Regions from separate parts of the Pantoea sp. X-Soil-ISGK-275 genome, predicted to be linked through region 4. Evidence: predicted binding sites of a transcription regulator. Region 4 holds the regulator's gene; each other region holds the start of a gene.
The links. Region 4 encodes PhoB, which activates phosphate uptake and scavenging genes when phosphate is short. Its sites were predicted from a motif close to CTGTCATAAAACTGNCNNAT; they were not measured.
Positions count from the first base shown of each region.

Region 1: the regulator PhoB is predicted to act here: its motif matches at 1,645-1,664, upstream of pstS (phosphate ABC transporter substrate-binding protein PstS).
Region 2: the regulator PhoB is predicted to act here: its motif matches at 2,976-2,995, upstream of ugpB (sn-glycerol-3-phosphate ABC transporter substrate-binding protein UgpB).
Region 3: the regulator PhoB is predicted to act here: its motif matches at 1,928-1,947, upstream of phnC (phosphonate ABC transporter ATP-binding protein).

Region 1 is NZ_AP035976.1:12,494-17,336, forward strand. Features, by position in the region: gene glmS (glutamine--fructose-6-phosphate transaminase (isomerizing)) at 1-1,597, shown strand, start outside; gene pstS (phosphate ABC transporter substrate-binding protein PstS) at 1,774-2,817, shown strand; gene pstC (phosphate ABC transporter permease PstC) at 2,907-3,869, shown strand; gene pstA (phosphate ABC transporter permease PstA) at 3,866-4,753, shown strand; gene pstB (phosphate ABC transporter ATP-binding protein PstB) at 4,797-4,843, shown strand, end outside.
Region 2 is NZ_AP035976.1:351,376-356,218, reverse strand. Features, by position in the region: gene ugpE (sn-glycerol-3-phosphate ABC transporter permease UgpE) at 1-627, opposite strand, end outside; gene ugpA (sn-glycerol-3-phosphate ABC transporter permease UgpA) at 624-1,511, opposite strand; gene ugpB (sn-glycerol-3-phosphate ABC transporter substrate-binding protein UgpB) at 1,575-2,891, opposite strand; gene livF (high-affinity branched-chain amino acid ABC transporter ATP-binding protein LivF) at 3,196-3,909, opposite strand; gene livG (high-affinity branched-chain amino acid ABC transporter ATP-binding protein LivG) at 3,911-4,678, opposite strand; gene AC6I8A_RS01545 (high-affinity branched-chain amino acid ABC transporter permease LivM) at 4,675-4,843, opposite strand, start outside.
Region 3 is NZ_AP035976.1:2,624,625-2,629,467, forward strand. Features, by position in the region: gene phnD (phosphonate ABC transporter substrate-binding protein) at 92-1,018, opposite strand; gene phnC (phosphonate ABC transporter ATP-binding protein) at 1,045-1,875, opposite strand; gene phnN (ribose 1,5-bisphosphokinase) at 2,047-2,577, opposite strand; gene phnM (alpha-D-ribose 1-methylphosphonate 5-triphosphate diphosphatase) at 2,577-3,713, opposite strand; gene phnL (phosphonate C-P lyase system protein PhnL) at 3,710-4,414, opposite strand; gene phnK (phosphonate C-P lyase system protein PhnK) at 4,510-4,843, opposite strand, start outside.
Region 4 is NZ_AP035976.1:1,098,753-1,103,595, forward strand. Features, by position in the region: gene AC6I8A_RS04990 (AAA family ATPase) at 1-97, opposite strand, end outside; gene sbcD (exonuclease subunit SbcD) at 94-1,299, opposite strand; gene phoB (phosphate response regulator transcription factor PhoB) at 1,497-2,186, shown strand; gene phoR (phosphate regulon sensor histidine kinase PhoR) at 2,207-3,517, shown strand; gene AC6I8A_RS05010 (PstS family phosphate ABC transporter substrate-binding protein) at 4,044-4,843, shown strand, end outside.

The DNA.
Region 1 (4,843 bases), 1.1 Mb from region 4:
CGGTGAGCCGTCGGAGGCCAATGCGCATCCGCACGTTTCTGAGCACATCATCATCGTGCACAATGGCATCATTGAAAACCATGAGCCGCTGCGCGCGCAGTTGCTTGAGCGCGGCTATCACTTTGCCTCAGAAACTGACACCGAAGTGGTGGCGCATCTGGTGCATTGGGAGCAGAAGCAGGGCGGCACGCTGCGTGAAGTGGTGCTACGCGTCATTCCGCAGCTGCGCGGTGCGTATGGCATGGTGATCATGGACAGCCGCGATCCGTCGCTGCTGGTGGCGGCGCGTTCCGGTAGCCCGCTGGTGATTGGCCGTGGCGTGGGTGAAAACTTTATTGCTTCCGATCAGCTGGCACTGCTGCCGGTGACGCGTCGCTTCATCTATCTGGAAGAGGGCGATATTGCCGAGATCACCCGCCGCGAAGTCACCATTATCGATCGTGACGGTAACACGGCTAAGCGCGCCGAAATCGAATCGACCGCGCAATACGATGCCGGCGACAAAGGCATCTATCGTCACTACATGCAGAAAGAGATTTACGAGCAGCCGAACGCGATCAAAAACACCATCACCGGTCGTTTTAATCACGGCGAAGTCGATCTCAGCGAGCTCGGTCCGGATGCTGAAAAGCTGCTGAGCCAGGTCGAGCATATTCAGATCATCGCCTGCGGTACGTCATACAACTCCGGCATGGTGTCGCGCTATTGGTTTGAGTCGCTCGCCAACCTGCCTTGTGATGTGGAAATCGCTTCGGAATTCCGTTATCGCAAATCTGCGGTGCGTAAAAATAGCCTGCTGATCACGCTGTCACAATCGGGTGAAACTGCCGATACGCTGGCGGCGTTGCGCCTGTCAAAAGAGCTGGGTTATCTCGGTTCGCTGGCGATCTGTAACGTGGCCGGTTCATCGCTGGTGCGCGAGTCAGATTTGGCGCTGATGACCAAAGCCGGTACCGAAATTGGCGTTGCCTCGACTAAAGCTTTCACCACGCAGCTGGCGGTATTGCTGATGCTGGTGGCGAAACTGGGGCGTCTGCACGGCATGAAAGCCGAAATCGAGCACGAAATTGTGCACGCGCTGCAAGCCTTGCCGAGCCGCATCGAACAGATGCTGGCGCAGGACAAAGTGATCGAAAATCTGGCGGAAGGTTTCTCGGATAAACATCATGCGCTGTTCCTTGGCCGTGGCGATCAGTATCCAATCGCTATGGAAGGCGCGCTGAAGCTGAAAGAGATCTCCTACATCCACGCCGAAGCCTATGCGGCGGGCGAGCTGAAGCACGGCCCGCTGGCGCTGATTGATGCCGATATGCCGGTGATCGTGGTCGCGCCGAACAACGAACTGCTGGAGAAGCTGAAATCCAATATTGAAGAGGTACGCGCGCGCGGCGGTTTGCTGTACGTGTTTGCCGATCAGGATGCCGGTTTCAGCGACAGCGATGGCATGAAAATCATCTCTCTGCCGCATGTAGAAGAGGTGATTGCACCGATCTTCTACACCGTGCCGCTACAGCTGCTCTCGTATCATGTGGCGCTGATTAAAGGCACCGACGTTGATCAACCACGTAACCTGGCGAAATCGGTTACCGTTGAATAATCAGTAACAAGAGTGGGCCCGCAATGGGCCCGCTTCATTTCTACATGCTGTCATATAACTGTCATATTTCGTACATTTCACTGTCATCAAACTGTCCTATTTTCCCTCCAGCAGCAATCACTAACTCCTACTAAAAAGGCATTGAGCCTGATTTTTTTAAATCCCCTGGAGGGAACATGACACTGATGCGTAGCACCGTAGCCCGAATCCTCGCCGCCACCTTCGCAGTAAGCGCGGTCTCTGCTTTTGCAGCAACCGATCTGACGGGCGCAGGCGGGACATTCCCGGCGCCGGTTTATGCCAAGTGGGCAGCCGAGTACCAGCAAGCCACTGGTAGCAAAATCAACTATCAGGGTATTGGTTCTTCAGGCGGCGTGAAGCAAATCATCGCGAAAACCGTCGATTTCGGTGCGTCTGATGCACCAATGAAAGAAGAAGATCTGCAGAAAAATGGCCTGTTCCAGTTCCCTACCGTGATTGGTGGCGTGGTGCTGGCGGTTAACATCCCAGGTGTGAAATCAGGTGAACTGACTCTCGACGGTAAAACCGTGGGCGACATCTACCTCGGTACCATCAAAAAGTGGAACGACCCGGCGATCACTAAACTGAACCCAGGCGTGAAACTGCCAGATTCCAACATCAACGTGGTTCGCCGCGCTGACGGTTCCGGTACTTCATTCGTCTTCACCAGCTACCTGGCGAAAGTGAACGAAGAGTGGAACAGCAAAATCGGTAAAGGTAACACCGTTAACTGGCCGACCGGTCTGGGCGGTAAAGGTAACGACGGCGTGGCCGCATTTGTACAGCGTCTGCCGGGTTCAATTGGCTATGTGGAATACGCTTACGCCAAGCAGAACAACCTGACCTACACCAAACTGGTTGATGCTGACGGTAAAGCGGTCGCACCAAGCGAAGAGAGCTTTGCGAACGCCGCGAAAGGCGCAGACTGGAGCAAAACCTTTGCTCAGGATCTGACCTTCCAGAAAGGCAATGCAGCATGGCCGATCACCTCAACCACCTTCATCCTGATTTACAAAGATCAGGCGAATGCGGAGAAAGGTAGCGAAGTGCTGAAGTTCTTCGACTGGGCTTACAAAGGTGGCAGCAAAACCGCAACCGACCTGGATTACGCCGCGCTGCCAGAAAGCGTTGCTAACCAGATTCGTGCAGCGTGGAAAGCGAACATCAAAGATAGCTCCGGTAAAGCGCTGTACCAGTAACAGATTTACCTGGCCAGCCGAGACGGTTGGCCAACCCCAATGGGCGGCCTGCGTGCCGCCCTGACATCCTCCTGAGAACAGAGAATTCTATGGCTGCCACTAAGCCGACGTTCAAAGCCCCCGGTAAACAAGGCGACATGATTTTCGGCGCGCTGGTGAAGCTCTCCGCGCTTATCGTGTTGTTATTGATGGGCGGCATTATCGTCTCCCTGATTTTCTCCTCCTGGCCAAGCATCCAAAAATTTGGTTTCTCTTTCCTGTGGAATAAAACCTGGGATGCGCCAAACGAACAATTTGGTGCGCTGGTACCGATTTACGGCACCCTCGTCACCTCGATTATTGCCTTGATCATTGCCGTACCGGTGAGTTTCGGCATCGCGCTGTTCCTGACGGAACTGGCGCCAGGTTGGCTGCGTCGCCCGCTGGGCACCGCCATTGAGCTGCTGGCGGCGATCCCCAGCATCGTTTACGGCATGTGGGGCCTGTTTGTTTTCGCCCCGCTGTTCGCCGAATATTTCCAGACGCCGGTGGGTAACGTGATGTCGACTATCCCGATTGTCGGCACGCTGTTCTCTGGCCCGGCATTTGGTATCGGTATTCTGGCGGCGGGCGTGATTCTCGCCATCATGATCATTCCGTACATCGCCTCGGTGATGCGCGACGTGTTTGAACAAACGCCGGTGATGATGAAAGAGTCGGCTTACGGTATCGGCTGCACCACGTGGGAAGTGATCTGGCGCATCGTGCTGCCGTTCACCAAAAACGGCGTGATTGGCGGCGTGATGCTCGGCCTGGGCCGCGCGTTGGGTGAAACCATGGCGGTGACCTTTATCATCGGTAACACCTACCAGCTCGACAGCGCTTCGCTGTTTATGCCGGGCAACAGTATTACCTCGGCGCTGGCCAACGAATTCGCCGAAGCGGAATCGGGTGTGCACGTGGCAGCACTGATGGAACTGGGTCTGATCCTGTTCGTGATTACCTTCATTGTACTGGCGATCTCCAAACTGATGATCCTGCGTCTGGCGAAGAGTGAAGGAGCCCGTTCATGACCGCTATTGAAGTTCAGGCTCGCGCTGAGCTGGAAGCCTCGCGCCGCAAAATGCAGGCGTGGCGCAGTACCAAAAACAAAATTGCCCTGACGCTGTCGCTGATGACCATGGCTTTCGGTCTGTTCTGGCTGGTGTGGATTCTGTTCACCACCATTACGCGCGGTGTTGATGGTTTAAGCTGGTCGCTGTTTACCGAATCGACGCCGCCGCCGAATACCGCGGGCGGTGGTTTGGCCAACGCCTTAGTCGGCAGTGGTTTACTGATTTTCTGGTCGACGATCGTCGGAACGCCGCTCGGCATCATGGCCGGGATCTATCTGGCGGAATATGGCCGTAAACACTGGCTGGCGGAAGTGATTCGCTTCATCAACGACATTCTGCTGTCAGCACCGTCGATTGTGGTGGGCCTGTTCGTCTACACCATCGTGGTATCGCAGATGCAGCACTTCTCCGGTTGGGCCGGCGTAGTGGCGCTGGCGCTGCTGCAAATCCCGATTGTGATCCGCACCTCCGAAAACATGCTGCGTCTGGTACCAGATAGCATGCGTGAAGCGGCTTATGCACTGGGTACGCCGAAGTGGAAGATGATTTCGGCGATTACGCTGAAAGCGTCAGTTTCCGGCATCATCACCGGTGTGCTGTTGGCCGTAGCGCGTATCGCCGGTGAAACCGCACCGCTGCTGTTCACTGCGCTGTCGAACCAGTTCTGGAGCACCGACATGATGCAGCCGATCGCGAACCTACCGGTCACCATCTTTAAATTCGCCATGAGCCCGTTTGCCGAGTGGCAAAGCCTGGCGTGGGCAGGTGTGCTGATTATTACCGTGTGCGTGCTGCTGCTGAACATTGTGGCGCGTGTGGTTTTCGCCAAGGGCAAACACTAATTTCCCGGCGCGGCTTCGGCGGCGCTGCTTATGAGAGACGAGAATGAGTAACGTGACTTCATCAGCCGGTAAAATTCAGGTCCGTAATCT
Region 2 (4,843 bases), 750 kb from region 4:
GATGAAGGTGATCACGAACAGCGCGGCGAGATTGGTTTTGGACAGCGGTAACACGATGTCCCAGAAGAAGCGCATCGGGCTGGCACCGTCGATACGCGCCGCTTCAATCAGCTCGTCCGGCAGCGACATAAAGAACTGACGGAACAGGAAAGTGGCGGTAGCCGACGCCATCAGCGGCAGCGTTAAACCGCTGTAGCTGTCGAGCATATTCAGCGTCGAGATCACTTCCACCGTCGGGAAAATACGCACTTCCACCGGCAGCATTAGGGTGATGAAAATCAGCCAGAAAAACAGCGAGCGCAGCGGGAAGCGGAACCACACCAGCGCGAAGGCGGAGAGCATCGAGACGCTGATTTTGCCGATGGTGATGCCGAGCGCCATCAGCAGGCTGTTGAGCATCATCATGCCAAACGCCGGACCGCTGCCATTCACGCCGTGCGTCCAGATACGCGAGATGTTCTCCCACAAATGCGTGCCCGGCAGCAGCGTCATCGGCACCTGATACACCGCCTCGTTATCCAGCGTTGCCGCGACAAAAGCGATGTAGAGCGGGAACAGAATGGTCAGCACGCCCAACACCAGCAAGGTATGGCTGAAGATGTCCAGCCCGCGTCGATTCTCAATCATTGGTATTGCACCTTACGCTCGACAAAGCGGAATTGCAGGATAGTCAGGCCAATCACCAGCAGCATCAGCACCACCGATTGCGCAGCGGAGGAAGAGAGATCCAGCCCGGTGAAGCCTTCGCGATAGATTTTGTAGATCAGCGTGGTGGTGGCCTGCACCGGACCCCCGCCGGTGGCGGCATCGATCACCGGGAAGGTATCGAAGAAGGCGTACACCAGATTGACCACCAGCAGGAAAAAGCTCACCGGCGTGATCAGCGGCAGGGACAAATTGAAGAAGCGACGCACCGGACCGGCGCCATCGATCGCCGCCGCTTCTACCAGCGATTTGGGAATCGACTGCAGCGCGGCGAAGAAAAACAGGAAGTTGTAGCTCATTTGCTGCCAGATCGACGCCAGAACAATCAGGAACATCGCCTGACCGCTGTTTTGCGCGTAGTTCCAGTTGTAGCCCATTTGGTTCAGCAGATGGCTGAACAAACCGAGGCCCGGATTAAACAGGAACATCCACAGCACTGCCGCAACCACCGGCGCCACCGCGTACGGCAGCAGCAGCAAGGTTTGGTAGAGCTTGCGCAGGCGAATTACGTAATCGACCAGCGCCGCCAGCAGCAGGGAAAAGGTCATGCCGCAAATCGTCACCAGCGCACTGAACTCGATGGTGGTCCAAAAGGAGGCCAGATAGTATTCGTCGCTGAACAGGCGCTTAAAGTTCGCCAGCCCAACGAAGGTGCTGGAGATGCCAAAAGGATCGATGCTTTGCAGCGAATACCACAAGGCTTCACCGGCTGGCCACAGGAAGAAGATGGCCGTAATCACCAGTTGCGGCAACAGCAGCAAATAGGGCAGAAAACGGGAGCGAAATACCGGGCGCGATGAGGACATAGCAGGCTCAATCAAAGAAGAAAATCGGGGCGAACGCCAGGCATCTGCCCCGAGATAACGGTGTTACTTCACTTGCTGCTCAAAACGGCGCAGCAGTTCGTTACCGCGTTTCACAGCGTTATCCAGCGCAGCTTGCGGCGCCTGTTTGCCGGTCCACACGCCTTCCAGCTCTTCGTCCACGATGGTACGAATCTGCGGCATGTTGCCCAGACGCATGCCTTTGGTGAACGGCAGCGGATCTTTGTTCAGCATCTGACGCGTGGCGATGTCCGCGCCTGGGTTCTTGTCATAGAAGCCCTGTTGCTTAGTCAGCTCGTACGCGGCGGTGGTGATCGGCAGATAACCGGTTTTCTGGTGCCATTCGGCAGCGATTTCTGGCTGGGCGAGGAACTTCATGAATTCCGCCGCGCCTTTGTAGGTGTTGGCATCTTTGCCTTTCATCACCCACAGGCTCGCGCCGCCAATGATGGCGTTCTGCGGTGCGTTCGGTACGGTTTCATCGTACGGCATCATGCCCACGCCGAAGTTGAATTTGGCGTAGTGTTTGATGTCGGCCAGCGAACCGGAAGACGCGGTGGTGATGCCGCAATCGCCGTTATAGAACTTGGCGGTAGATTCATCTTTGCGACCGAAGTAGGTGAAATCACCCTTCTTGTTCATCGCTTCCAGCATTTCGATGTGGCGCACCTGCACCGGCTTGTTGAATTCCAGCACCGCATCGGTACCGTCAAAGCCGTTGTTTTTGGTGGCGACCGGCAGCGCATGCCAGGCGCTGAAGTTTTCAATCTGAATCCAGCCCTGCCAGCCGCTGGCGTAACCACAGGTCAGGCCCGCTTTACGCAGCGCTTCGGCGTCTTTCGCCAGCTCCTGCCAGGTTTTTGGTGGCTGATCCGGGTTCAAACCGGCTTTCTTGAACGCGTCTTTGTTGTAGTACAGCACCGGCGTGGAACTGTTGAACGGCTGAGAGATCAGCTGGCCTTTGCTGTCGCTGTAGTAACCGGCAACGGCTGGCACGAACTGCTTCGGATCCATCTGCACGCCAGCGTCTTTAAACACCTGGTTGACCGGGACGATAGCTTTGGACGCCATCATGGTCGCCGTACCGACTTCATACACCTGCAGCAGCGCAGGCGCTTTACCGGCGCGCACCGCCGCGATACCCGCCGCTAAGCTCTGCTCGTAGTTGCCTTTGTAAGTCGGAACGATTTTGTAATCGGGATGAGCCTGGTTAAAACGTTGTGCCAGAGAATCAACTTCTTTGCCTAACTCGCCTTCCATTGAGTGCCAGAAAGGGATCTCAGTTGCAGCCAGCGCATTACCGCTGAGCGCCAGACCGAGTACGACACTCATCAGGCGGGGACGAAGCGTAAAAGCGGACATAAGGTTTTTCCTGTGCTGTTAAGTACGCGCGAATGCGCGCATTTTTTAGTTCGCGACGTAACATGACACGGGGAAATGACGGATTAATAACAGGTTTATGACGGCGGTGTGACAGATGGGTTGGGAGTGCTGGCTGGTACGTGCTGGCTGTTCTTTCGTACGTGCAGGCTGTCCCCCTCCTCGGTCCTCCCCCATTAATGGGGGAGGAAGATGCTGCCACATGTCAGTGTTGAAGCTGCGTGTGGCAGCGTCTCCTTCCCCCGCTTGCGGGGGAAGGCCGGGATGGGGGACAGCGAGCACTAACTTACGCGCCTAAATAAGCACTCCGCACCGCTTCGTTGGACAGCAACGCTTCGCCGCTATCCTCCAGCACTACATGACCGTTTTCGAGCACATAACCCCGATCCGCCAGCTTCAGCGCCTGGTTGGCGTTCTGCTCGACGAGGAAGATGGTCATGCCCTCTTTACGCAACTGCTCAATGGTGTCGAAGATCTGCTGGATGATAATCGGCGCCAAACCCAGCGACGGCTCATCCAGCAGCAGCAAGCGCGGCTGGCTCATCAACGCGCGACCAATCGCCAGCATCTGCTGCTCACCGCCGGACATGGTCCCCGCACGCTGCGCTTTACGTTCTGCCAGGCGAGAGAACAGCTGATAAACGCGGTCGATACGCTCCAGATACTGCTGACGCGTGGCAAAGAAGCCGCCCATCGCCAGGTTCTCTTCCACCGTCATGCGCGAAAACACGCGACGGCCTTCCGGCACAATCGCAATCGCTTCACGCATGATTTTCGCGGTTTGCCAGTCAGTGATCTCTTTACCATCAAAAGTGATGGTGCCGCTGGTGGCGCGCGGTTCGCCGCACAAAGTGCCGAGCAGCGTGGTTTTACCCGCGCCGTTGGCACCGATCAGCGTGACGATCTCACCCTGATTGATGTGCAGATTAATGTTGTGCAGCGCCTGAATCGGACCGTAATGGGCGCTGACACTCTGCAAAGTTAAAATCGGGTTTGCCATGTTACGCCTCACCTAAATAAGCACGGATCACATCCGGATTGTTACGCACCTGTTCCGGCGTGCCGTTAGCCAGCGGCGTTCCCTGATTCACCACGTAAATGCGGTCAGAAATGCCCATCACCAGCTTCATATCGTGTTCAATCAGCAGCACGGAAACTTTGTGCTCACCGCGCAGTTCGGCGATCAGCTCATCGAGCTCGTGCGTTTCACGCGGGTTAAGACCGGCCGCCGGTTCATCCAGCATCAGGATTTCCGGGCGCGTCACCATGCAGCGCGCAATCTCCAGACGACGCTGCTGACCATAAGCAAGGTTACCCGCCTGCCGGTTCGCCAAATCCAGCAGACCGATGCGGTCCAGCCAGGTGGCTGCGCGATCCAGTGCTTCGCTCTCACCGCGACGGAAAGCCGGGGTTTTGAACAGCCCAGAGAACACGCCGCTTTTCAGGTGCTGATGTTGTGCCACCAGCAGGTTTTCAATCACCGTCATTTCACGGAACAGACGTACGTGCTGGAAAGTCCGCACGATGCCCATGCGCGCAATCTTCTGGCCTGGCAAACCTTGCAGCTGCTGATCGCGCAGTTTGATGGTGCCGCCGGTCGGTTTGTAAAAACCGGTCAGGCAGTTGAACACCGTGGTTTTACCGGCACCGTTCGGGCCGATCAGTGAAACAATTTCCTGTGGATGCAGCTCAAGCGCCACATTGTTGACGGCTAACAGGCCGCCGAAGCGCATCATCAGGCCTTCAACGGCTAATAAAGGCTGACTCATGCCTGCTCTCCTTGTTTACTGCTTTTCAACTTCAGATGCGGACGCTTCATCGGCAGCAGGCCTTGTGGGCGCCAGATCATCATCAGCACCATCAAACCGCCGAGCACCAGCATGCTGTATTCGTTCAAATCACGCATCAGCTCGCGCGATACCACCAACAGAATC
Region 3 (4,843 bases), 1.5 Mb from region 4:
AATGCGATTTTGGGAGTTGCATGTGGCAGCATCTCCTTCCCCCACTTGTGGGGGAAGGCCGGGATGGGGGACAGCGAGCACCCCACCTAAATTAACCGCGCGTACCCTTCATCAAATCACGCTTCATATCGATGATGTTCTGATAATCCGCCACGGTCGCTGGACCGATGTGCTGGGCACCGCCAACCGCTTTAACAAAGCAGCCGTGATCTTCTTTATCCAGTTTCTTGATGGTGGCCACCACCTTCGCTTTGAAGTCAGCGGGCAGATTGTTGCTCACCAGAATCGGACCGTTCGGGATCAGCGGCGACTGCCAGATGATGCGGATCTGCTTCATCAGGTCAGGATGATCCATGCGAATCAAACGGCCAAAGGCACCCGAGGTATAACCGGTTTCACGGTCGCCAATCAGTGACGTCCAGGTCACCGCGCCGTCGAACTGACCGTTCAGCACGCCGAGGATGTCCTGCTCGTGGCCGCCGGAGAAGGTGACGCTGGAGAAGGTGTTGTTGTACTTATCGTCCACCGTGCCGCCGAACTCTTTCTTGAACGCCTGGTTCGGCATCAGGAAGCCCGAGGTTGAATCGGGATCGGCCATGCCGAACGATTTGCCTTTCAGGTCTTCCAGCTTTTTGTATGGGCTGTCAGCCTTAACGATCACCACTGAGTGATAACCCTGAGACCCGTCTTTGTCGTCCACCACGATGCCCACCACATCCACCGCTTTCGGGTTTTGCAGGTAAACCGAGGCATACGAAGCCGGCGACATGCTCAGCACCAGATCGATTTTGTTACCCAGCAAGCCCTGAATCACGCCTGAATAGTCAGACGAGTTGCGCAGTTTGGTATCCACCTGCAACTCTTTGTCGAAGAAATCTTTCACACACTGGTTGTCACCAATCTGCTGCGTGGCGTTCTGGCCGCCAAGAATCCCGAGGTTCAACTCTTTTGGTGCATCCGCTGCGTTTGCGCCAAATGCCATCGCAATAGTCAGTAAAGCTAAAGAAGTCAGTTTCATTCTTAGGTTTTCTCTTGCTGTGGGAGTTAGTGGAGCTGGTTAATTTCGTCGCCGTACAGCTCATGCATCAGGCCGTCGGTCAACTGGGAAGGATGTCCATCGAACAGGATTTTGCCGCGCTGAATGCCGATCACGCGGGTGCAGTAGCTTTTAACCAGTTCGATGGAGTGCAGGTTTACCATCACGCTGATGCCCTGCTCGCTCACCTGACGCAGCACATCCATGATGCGTTTGGTGTTTTTCGGATCGAGTGACGCCACCGGTTCATCCGCCAGCAAAATGCGCGGGTTCTGCATCAGCGCCCGACAAATCGCCACACGCTGCATCTGGCCGCCGGAGAGGTTTTCCGCACGCTGCAGCGCCTGCGGCAGCATGTTCATCCACTGCAGCAGTTCGATAGCGCGAGCGCGGTCGGTTTCGGAGAAGACCTTGAAGAACGATTTCAGCGTCGAGGTCTGGCTCAAACGACCGAGCAGTACGTTGGTCAGCACATCGAGGCGTGGCACCAGACAGAAGTCCTGGAAGATCATGCCGCATTCGGTGCGCCACTCGCGCATCTGGCGGCTATTCAGCGTCACCACATCGCGATCCACTTCGCCGTGGCGATTGCTGAGGATGGCGCCCTGCGACGCACTGATGGTGCCGTTCAGCATGTGTAACAGTGTCGATTTGCCTGCGCCTGAGCGGCCAATCACCGCCACCAACTCGCCCGCATGCAGATCGAAGCTGACGTTATCCAGCACCTGATTGGCGCCGTAGGTTTTGCACAATCCCTGCACCGACAACACCTTGTTGCCCTGCCCTGTAACATGCGGGTAAGGATTGTCGACCACGGTTTTCAGTAATGCCTGTGCCATGTTGCACTCCATCTCTTCTGAGGTGTTGATTGCCCGCTATTACGGGCAAAGCGGATGAAAGCTTGATGACAGTAAAATGATTAAACAGTGACAGCATCCGCCGCCGCCGTAGGGTCGCCATTTATGGTGACCTCATTACACCGATGCACCAGGTCGCCATGAATGGCGACCCTACGGGGCAATGAGCTGGCGTAGATGCTCGAGCGTGTCGCTTAACGCACCATCGTTATTCAGCGCATGACAATGCGCGGGCAGCGGTTCGGCGGCGCGCGCCAGCCGTCTTTCGATCTCCGCTTCCGACTCGCGCCCACGCTGTCGCAATCGCGTCTCCAGCACCGCTGGCGAAACCTGCAACACCAGCGGCAGCAGCTGCGTGCCGTAATGCTGCTGCACAATCGGCAGATGCAGGCGTGAACCGTTAACCAGCACGTTCAGCCCGCGCGCCAGCCACAGATCGATCTCCTCGCCCAGCCCGTAATGCATGCCGTGCGCCTGCCAGCTCACGGCGAACAACCCCAGCGCCTCGCGCCGTCGGAATTCCGCCTCGCTCAGCGCCACATGGTTCTCGCCGCCCGCATCGGCGGCGCGCGTGATGTAGCGATGGGCGATCAGCAGATTCTCCGGCGGCGCTTCCCGCAGCGCGTTCAGCAGGCTGTCTTTTCCCGAGCCCGAAGGCCCGGTAAGCCAGATCAGGCGCGCCATCAGAACACCTGCTTGCCTTGCGACCAGACGTGACGAATGTGCGAATGACCATGTTCGGTATGCGCCAGCACCAGATCGGCACGCAGCCCTTCGGCGATGCGGCCGCGATCGTGCAGGCCAATCGCCCGCGCCGGATTTCTGGTCACCAGCGCAGCCGCCTGCGGCAGCGTCAGCGTGTTGCGCTCATCGGCCACCAGGCGGAACACCGCATCCAGCAAGCTGGCGGGATAGTAGTCGGAGGAGAGAATATCCAGCAGGCCGTGGCTGGCGAGGTCCGCCGCCGCCACGTTGCCGGAGTGCGAACCGCCGCGCACGATGTTGGGCGCGCCCATCAGCACCTGCATGCCGCATTCACGCGAGGCGCGTGCCGCCTCCAGCGTGGTGGGGAATTCAGCGATGGCGCTGCCGACGTCATGAGATTCCGCCACGTGCGCCGCCGTAGCGTCGTCGTGGCTGGCGAGCGGAATACCGCGCGAACGGCACAAACTGGAGATGGCGTTGCGATTCGGCGTGGAGAACTCGGCGGCCAGCGCCAGCTGCTCACGCTCAAACTGATCCATCTGCTCGTCGTTGAGCTGATATTTGCCTTGATAATAGGTGCGATACATCTCCAGCGAGGCGTACTGACGCTGACCCGGCGAGTGATCCATCAGTGACACCAGCGACAGTTCTGGCGTGTTCATCAGCTTTTCAAACAGTGGCAGCGTGGTGTGATGCGGCAGCTCACAGCGCAGATGCAAATGGTGATCGGCGCGATTAATACCTTTGCGATTGCTGTCCTGAATCGCCTCAATCATCTTGTTGAGGTTTTCAATGCGATGCCCGCCATCGCGCACGTCGCCGACGCCAATTGCATCCAGCACCGTGGTGATGCCGCTGGCGACCATCAGCGCATCGTGGCTGCTCATCGCCGAGTGCGCCGGCCAATCCACTTTTGGGCGTGGCGTGAAGAACTTGTCGAGATTATCGGTGTGCAGCTCCACCAAACCCGGCAGCAGGAAGGCGTTTTCGCCATCCAGCGCGCCCGGCAATTGGCTGACGCTGTCGCTAAAGCTGGCGATGCACCCGTCGCGAATCTCCAGTGAACCCGGCACTACGGCCTGCTCCAGCACCAGCCGGACGTTATTAATGATCATGCTTCTGCTCCTGCTTTCATTGGCTGCATGACGTGCAGGCGATCGGCTACGCGTTCGCGCACCGCTTCGTCATGGAAAATACCGACAATGGCGGCACCGCGGGCGCGCGCCTGTTCAATCAGTTCCACTACGGCGGCGCTGTTGGCGCTGTCGAGCGAGGCGGTTGGCTCATCCAGCAGCAGCACCGGATAGTCGGCGATAAAACCGCGCGCGATGTTGACGCGCTGCTGCTCGCCGCCCGAGAAGGTGGACGGCGCCAGCGACCACAAACGCTCCGGCACGTTAAGGCGCGTCAGCAGCTCTTTGGCGCGCTTCTCGCAGAAGGCGCGCTCGGTGCCACGCTCCAGCAGCGGCTGCATGACGATCTCCAGCGTCGGCACGCGAGGAATGACGCGCAAAAACTGGCTGACCCAGCCGACGGTGTGACAGCGAATCGCCAGAATCTGCCGCGCGGGGGCGTTGGCCATGTCGATCCATTCGCCCTGATGTTGCAGCCAGATGTGGCCGCTGTTGGCCTGATAGTTGCCGTACAGCGCACGCAGCAGCGTGGATTTTCCGCTGCCGGAGCGGCCATGCAGCACCACGCATTCGCCGCCGCTGACTTCAAGATTGGCGTCCTGCAATACCGGCAGCGCAGCGCTGCTTTGGTTGTGCAGCACAAAGGTTTTGCTCAGATGCTCGACGCGCAGTAAAGGTTGCATAGTGATGTCCTGATGGTTTTGGAGAAGGTCGCCATAAATGGCGCCCCTACGACGTGCCATATGTAGGGTCGCCATTTATGGCGACCTTGTTCATCTCAACTCAGCACCGATGAAACCAGCAGCTGGGTATAGGGATGATGCGGATCGTCCAGCACCCGATCGGTCAACCCGCTCTCCACCACGCGGCCCTGCTTCATCACCAGCAGGCGATGTGCCAGCAACCGCGCCACGCCGAGATCGTGCGTCACAATCACCACCGCCAGGTTCAGCTCGCGCACCAGCGTGCGCAGCAGATCCAGCAGGCGCGCCTGCACTGATACATCCAGCCCGCCGGTCGGTTCATCCATAAACACCAGCGTTGGCTGCGTCACCAGGTTGCGCGCAATCTGTAAACGCTGCTGCATGCCGCCCGAGAACGTGGTGGGCAGA
Region 4 (4,843 bases):
ACAATCCGTTGCTGGCAAAGGGCTCACGGCGGAAATCGATAAACCATTCGCCGCGCAGCGCATTGAGGTTCTTAAAACGTAACGTCAAAATTTTCATGCGGATGGATTCTCCAGCGCGGCAAGCTGGGTGCGGAACAGCTGCGTTAACTGTTCTGCTTGCTCAGCATCCAGCTGATCTTCCTGCGCCAGTCGGCGGGCAAACACTTCTTCCACTTTTAATTCGCTCAGGGTTTCGTTCTCCAGCCGTTCGAGGCTGCGCTGCCGCTGTTCGCGGCTGCGGCGCACCAGCAGCACTTCGACCGGAAGATTTTCGGTCAGCGCTTCAATGCGACGTTGCAGATCGCTGAGGTATTCCTGGGTGGTGATCTCAATATCCAGCCAGGTCGGCAGCTCGCTGGTGCTCTCGCTGAACTGCGCCAGCTGATGTTCAATCTCCGCCATCGAGCCTTTCAGCATCTGCATCGGCTGGAAGTGCGGAATGATCAGCGGCGTCACGTCCTTAAGCTTGTCGGAAAACTCCAGCAGGAAGACGCTTTTGTCGCGACCAAGCTCATCAAAACTGAGCGGAATTGGTGAGCCGCTGTAACGAATATGTTCGCTGTTGGCGATGCGCTGGGCGCGATGGATGTGACCAAGCGCGATGTAATCCGCTGGCGGAAACGCCTGCGCCGGGAAGGCATCCAGCGTGCCGATATAGATGTCGCGCACCGAATCGCTTTTAGTGACGCCAACGGTGGTGAGATGGCCGGTGGCGATGATCGGCAGCGCGCTGTTTATTGACTGCGCGGCGGCGAAACAGCGCTGATAATGCTGCTCGATCGCCTCCAGCAGCGAGATCTGTTTTTCGCGACCGGATTGGCCAGCCTGGCTGCGCAGAATGTCGCGCGGACGCAGAAAAGGAATGGCGCACAGCAGCGCACCCGGCACGCCATCGCGCTGCTTCAGGGTTAACACCTGTTGTTCTCCCTGCGGCGTGGCGCTGGTGATCACCTGCGTATTCAGGCAGGCCAGCAGCTCGCGTGATTCATTCAGCGTCGCCACCGAATCGTGATTGCCCGCCAGCACCACCAATTGACAGCCGCTTGGCTGCAGCGCCACCACAAAACGGTTAAACATTTCACGCGCGTAGCTCGGCGGCGAACCGGTATCAAACAGATCACCCGCGATAATCAGCGCATCCACCTGATGCTGCACAATCTGATCCAGCAGCCAGTCGAGAAACGCCTGATGTTCCCGCGCGCGACTTTTGCTGTAAAAGAACTGACCGAGATGCCAGTCAGCGGTGTGAATGATGCGCATGTTTGCTCCGTGCTCTGTTTAGCGAAGGCGAATTATAACCACTTAAGATCACAAAGAAAAAAAGCAGATTTTTATTGTGACATTTCTGTTTTTTATCTATCTATCTTAGGGCGGCTTTTTCATAAAAGTGTCACAAAACTGACGCATAATGGCGCCGCAAATCCCCGTGACACGTTGTCACACTAGCAGGAGTTACAATGGCTAAGCGCATTTTGGTTGTGGAAGACGAAGCTCCCATCCGTGAAATGTTATGTTTCGTGCTGGAACAGAATGATTACCAGCCTATTGAGGCGGAAGATTATGACAGCGCGATTAGTAAGCTGATCGAACCCTGGCCTGATTTAATTCTGCTGGACTGGATGTTGCCCGGCGGCAGCGGAATTCAGTTTATTAAGCATTTGAAGCGTGAAGCCATGACGCGTGACATCCCGGTGATGATGCTGACGGCGCGCGGTGAAGAAGAGGATCGCGTGCGCGGTCTGGAAGTGGGCGCGGATGATTACATCACCAAGCCATTCTCACCCAAAGAGCTGATGGCGCGTATTAAAGCGGTGATGCGCCGTATTTCACCGATGGCGGTGGAAGAGGTGATTGAGATGCAGGGCCTGAGCCTTGATCCATCCTCACATCGCGTGATGTCGGAAACCACGCCGCTGGAGATGGGGCCGACCGAATACAAACTGCTGCACTTCTTTATGACGCACCCGGAACGCGTGTACAGCCGCGAACAGCTGCTGAACCACGTTTGGGGCACCAATGTGTATGTCGAAGATCGCACCGTCGATGTGCATATTCGCCGTTTACGTAAAGCGCTGGAATTGACCGGCCACGATCGCATGGTTCAAACCGTTCGCGGAACAGGGTATCGTTTCTCTGCCCGCTACTAAACGTAAACGGAGTTTTTACCGTGCTGGAACGACTCTCCTGGAAGAGATTGTTGACCGAGCTGGCGCTGGTCTGTTTACCTGCGCTGGTGTTGGGTCTGTTGTTCGGATATCTGCCGTGGTTACTGCTGATTGCGGTGACCGGCGTGATGTTCTGGCACTTCAGCAATCTGATGCGTCTGTCGCACTGGTTGTGGGTCGATCGTTCAATGACGCCGCCCACCGGACGCGGCAGCTGGGAACCGCTGTTTTATGGCCTGTATCAGATGCAGTTGCGCAACCGGCGTCGCCGCCGCGAGCTGGGCAATCTGATCAAACGTTTCCGCAGCGGTGCCGAATCGCTGCCGGATGCGGTGGTGCTGACCACCGAAGAGGGCACCATTTTCTGGTGCAACGGCTTGGCGCAGCAGCATCTTGGCCTGCGCTGGCCGGAAGATAACGGCCAGAACATCCTCAATTTACTGCGTTATCCTGAATTCTCCCGCTATATCCGCCAGCGCAAGTTCGACACACCGCTGACGCAGATCCTTAATAATCAGCATCATATGGAATTCCGCGTGATGCCTTACAGCGAAGGACAGTGGCTGATGGTGGCGCGTGATGTCACCCAGATGCACCAGCTGGAAGGCGCGCGGCGCAACTTCTTTGCCAACGTCAGTCATGAACTGCGCACGCCGTTAACGGTATTGCAGGGCTATCTGGAAATGATGGACGACGCGGTAATGAACGAGCGCACGCGCAGCAAGGCGTTACATACTATGCAAGAGCAGACGCGCCGCATGGACAGCCTGGTGAAGCAGTTGCTGACCTTGTCGCGTATCGAAGCGGCGCCAGCCATCGATCTGAAAGAGACGGTGGATGTGCCGGGCATGCTGCTGCTATTGCAGCGTGAAGCGGAAACGCTGAGCCAGGGACGTCACACCATCCATTTCCATACCGATCCGCACCTGAAAGTGTTCGGCAACGATGAGCAGTTGCGTAGCGCCATTTCCAACCTGGTCTACAACGCGGTGAATCACACGCCGGATGGCACGCGCATCGACATCAGCTGGTTGCGTACCAAACAAGGCGCGCAGTTTAAGGTGTGCGATGACGGGCCGGGCATCAGCGAACAGCATCTGCCGCGCCTTACAGAACGCTTCTACCGCGTGGACAAAGCGCGTTCACGCGCCACCGGCGGCAGCGGGTTGGGGCTGGCAATCGTGAAGCACGCGCTGGGCCATCATAATGCGCGGCTCGAGATCACCAGCGTGCCGCATCAGGAAACCTGTTTCAGCTTCCTGCTGCCGCCACGCTTGATTGTGGCTAGCGCGCTGCAAGCGCAGGTTAATTAAGGTTTGCACATCCATGGCGTAATGCCGCTCAGTTAAGCACAGAGCGGCTTTCGTTCGCCCTAAGCTGAGGCAGTTGCAGCACCCTTGTGCGGCGACCGAGCAGAGAGCGCCTGGCCGCGCCCTCTGCACTCCCGGGCCTTGCGCCAGCCCAACCCGCCGCTGCGCGGTACCTTCACTCATTCACGATTCCTGACGGACCGGTGGCGATTCGCTCCTGCTCAGCGCCACCTCTCGCCGCATCCATGCGGCTCGCCCTGGAATCCCTCAATCGTTCAGCGGTTTGGGATGTCGCCTCAACACCCGCGCTGCACCATAAAGGCATAATTTTGACTCGCCATCGCTACAAGTCTCGTAGGGTCGCCATTTATGGCGACCAGGTGCGCATAAATGCGCACCCTACGGGATTTTCGTAGGGTTGCCATTTATGGCGACCGCTTCGCGCTTAACTGACAACCCTTACGCAATTTATTGCGCGATAAATCACGCCGCTCCAGAATAGGCGTCTCATTAAATTGCGGAATCGCCCATGAAATCGCTGTTGCTATCCCTCTCGCTGCTTTGCTCTGCTTTGGCACACGGCCAACAAACCATGCTAACCGGCAATCTGAGCAGCGTCGGATCGGATACGTTGGGTTATCTGATGACCCTGTGGGGCGAGGATTTTAGCCGCCAGTCGCCAGGCGTGAACGTTCAGGTGCAGGCGGCGGGATCGTCTACCGCACCGACCGCGCTGGCCGCCGGTGCTGCACAATTGGGCGCGATGAGCCGCCCGATGCAGATCGACGAACGTCAACTGTTCATTGCGCGCTACGGCTATCCGCCGCTGGCGGTGCCGGTGGCGATGGATGCGCTGGTGGTGGTGGTCAATCAGGACAATCCGCTGCCGCGCATCGCGCCGCAACAACTCGATGCGCTGTTTTCCATCACGCGCCTGTGCGGCGGGCAGCAGGTGCCGCAGCGCTGGGGCGATCTCGGCTTGAGCGACAGCCAGTGGGCAACGCGCAGCATCCAGCGTTATGGACGTAACTCGGCGTCGGGCACCTGGGGCTTCTTCAAGCAGCAGGCGCTGTGTAAAGGCGATTTCCGTGCTGACGTCGCTGAATTCCCCGGTTCCGCTGCGGTGGTGCAAGCCGTTGCCGCCACGCCCAATAGCATTGGTTACGCCAGTTTTGGCTTTCATCTCAGCGGCGTGAAAATGCTGCCGGTGGTCACGGCGAATGGCGACAGCGTGATGCCGGATGCCGAATCTATTCGCAGCGGCCGCTATCCGTGGTCGCGTCCGCTCTATATCTACGTCAACAAAGCACCCGGCAAACCGCTGCCGCC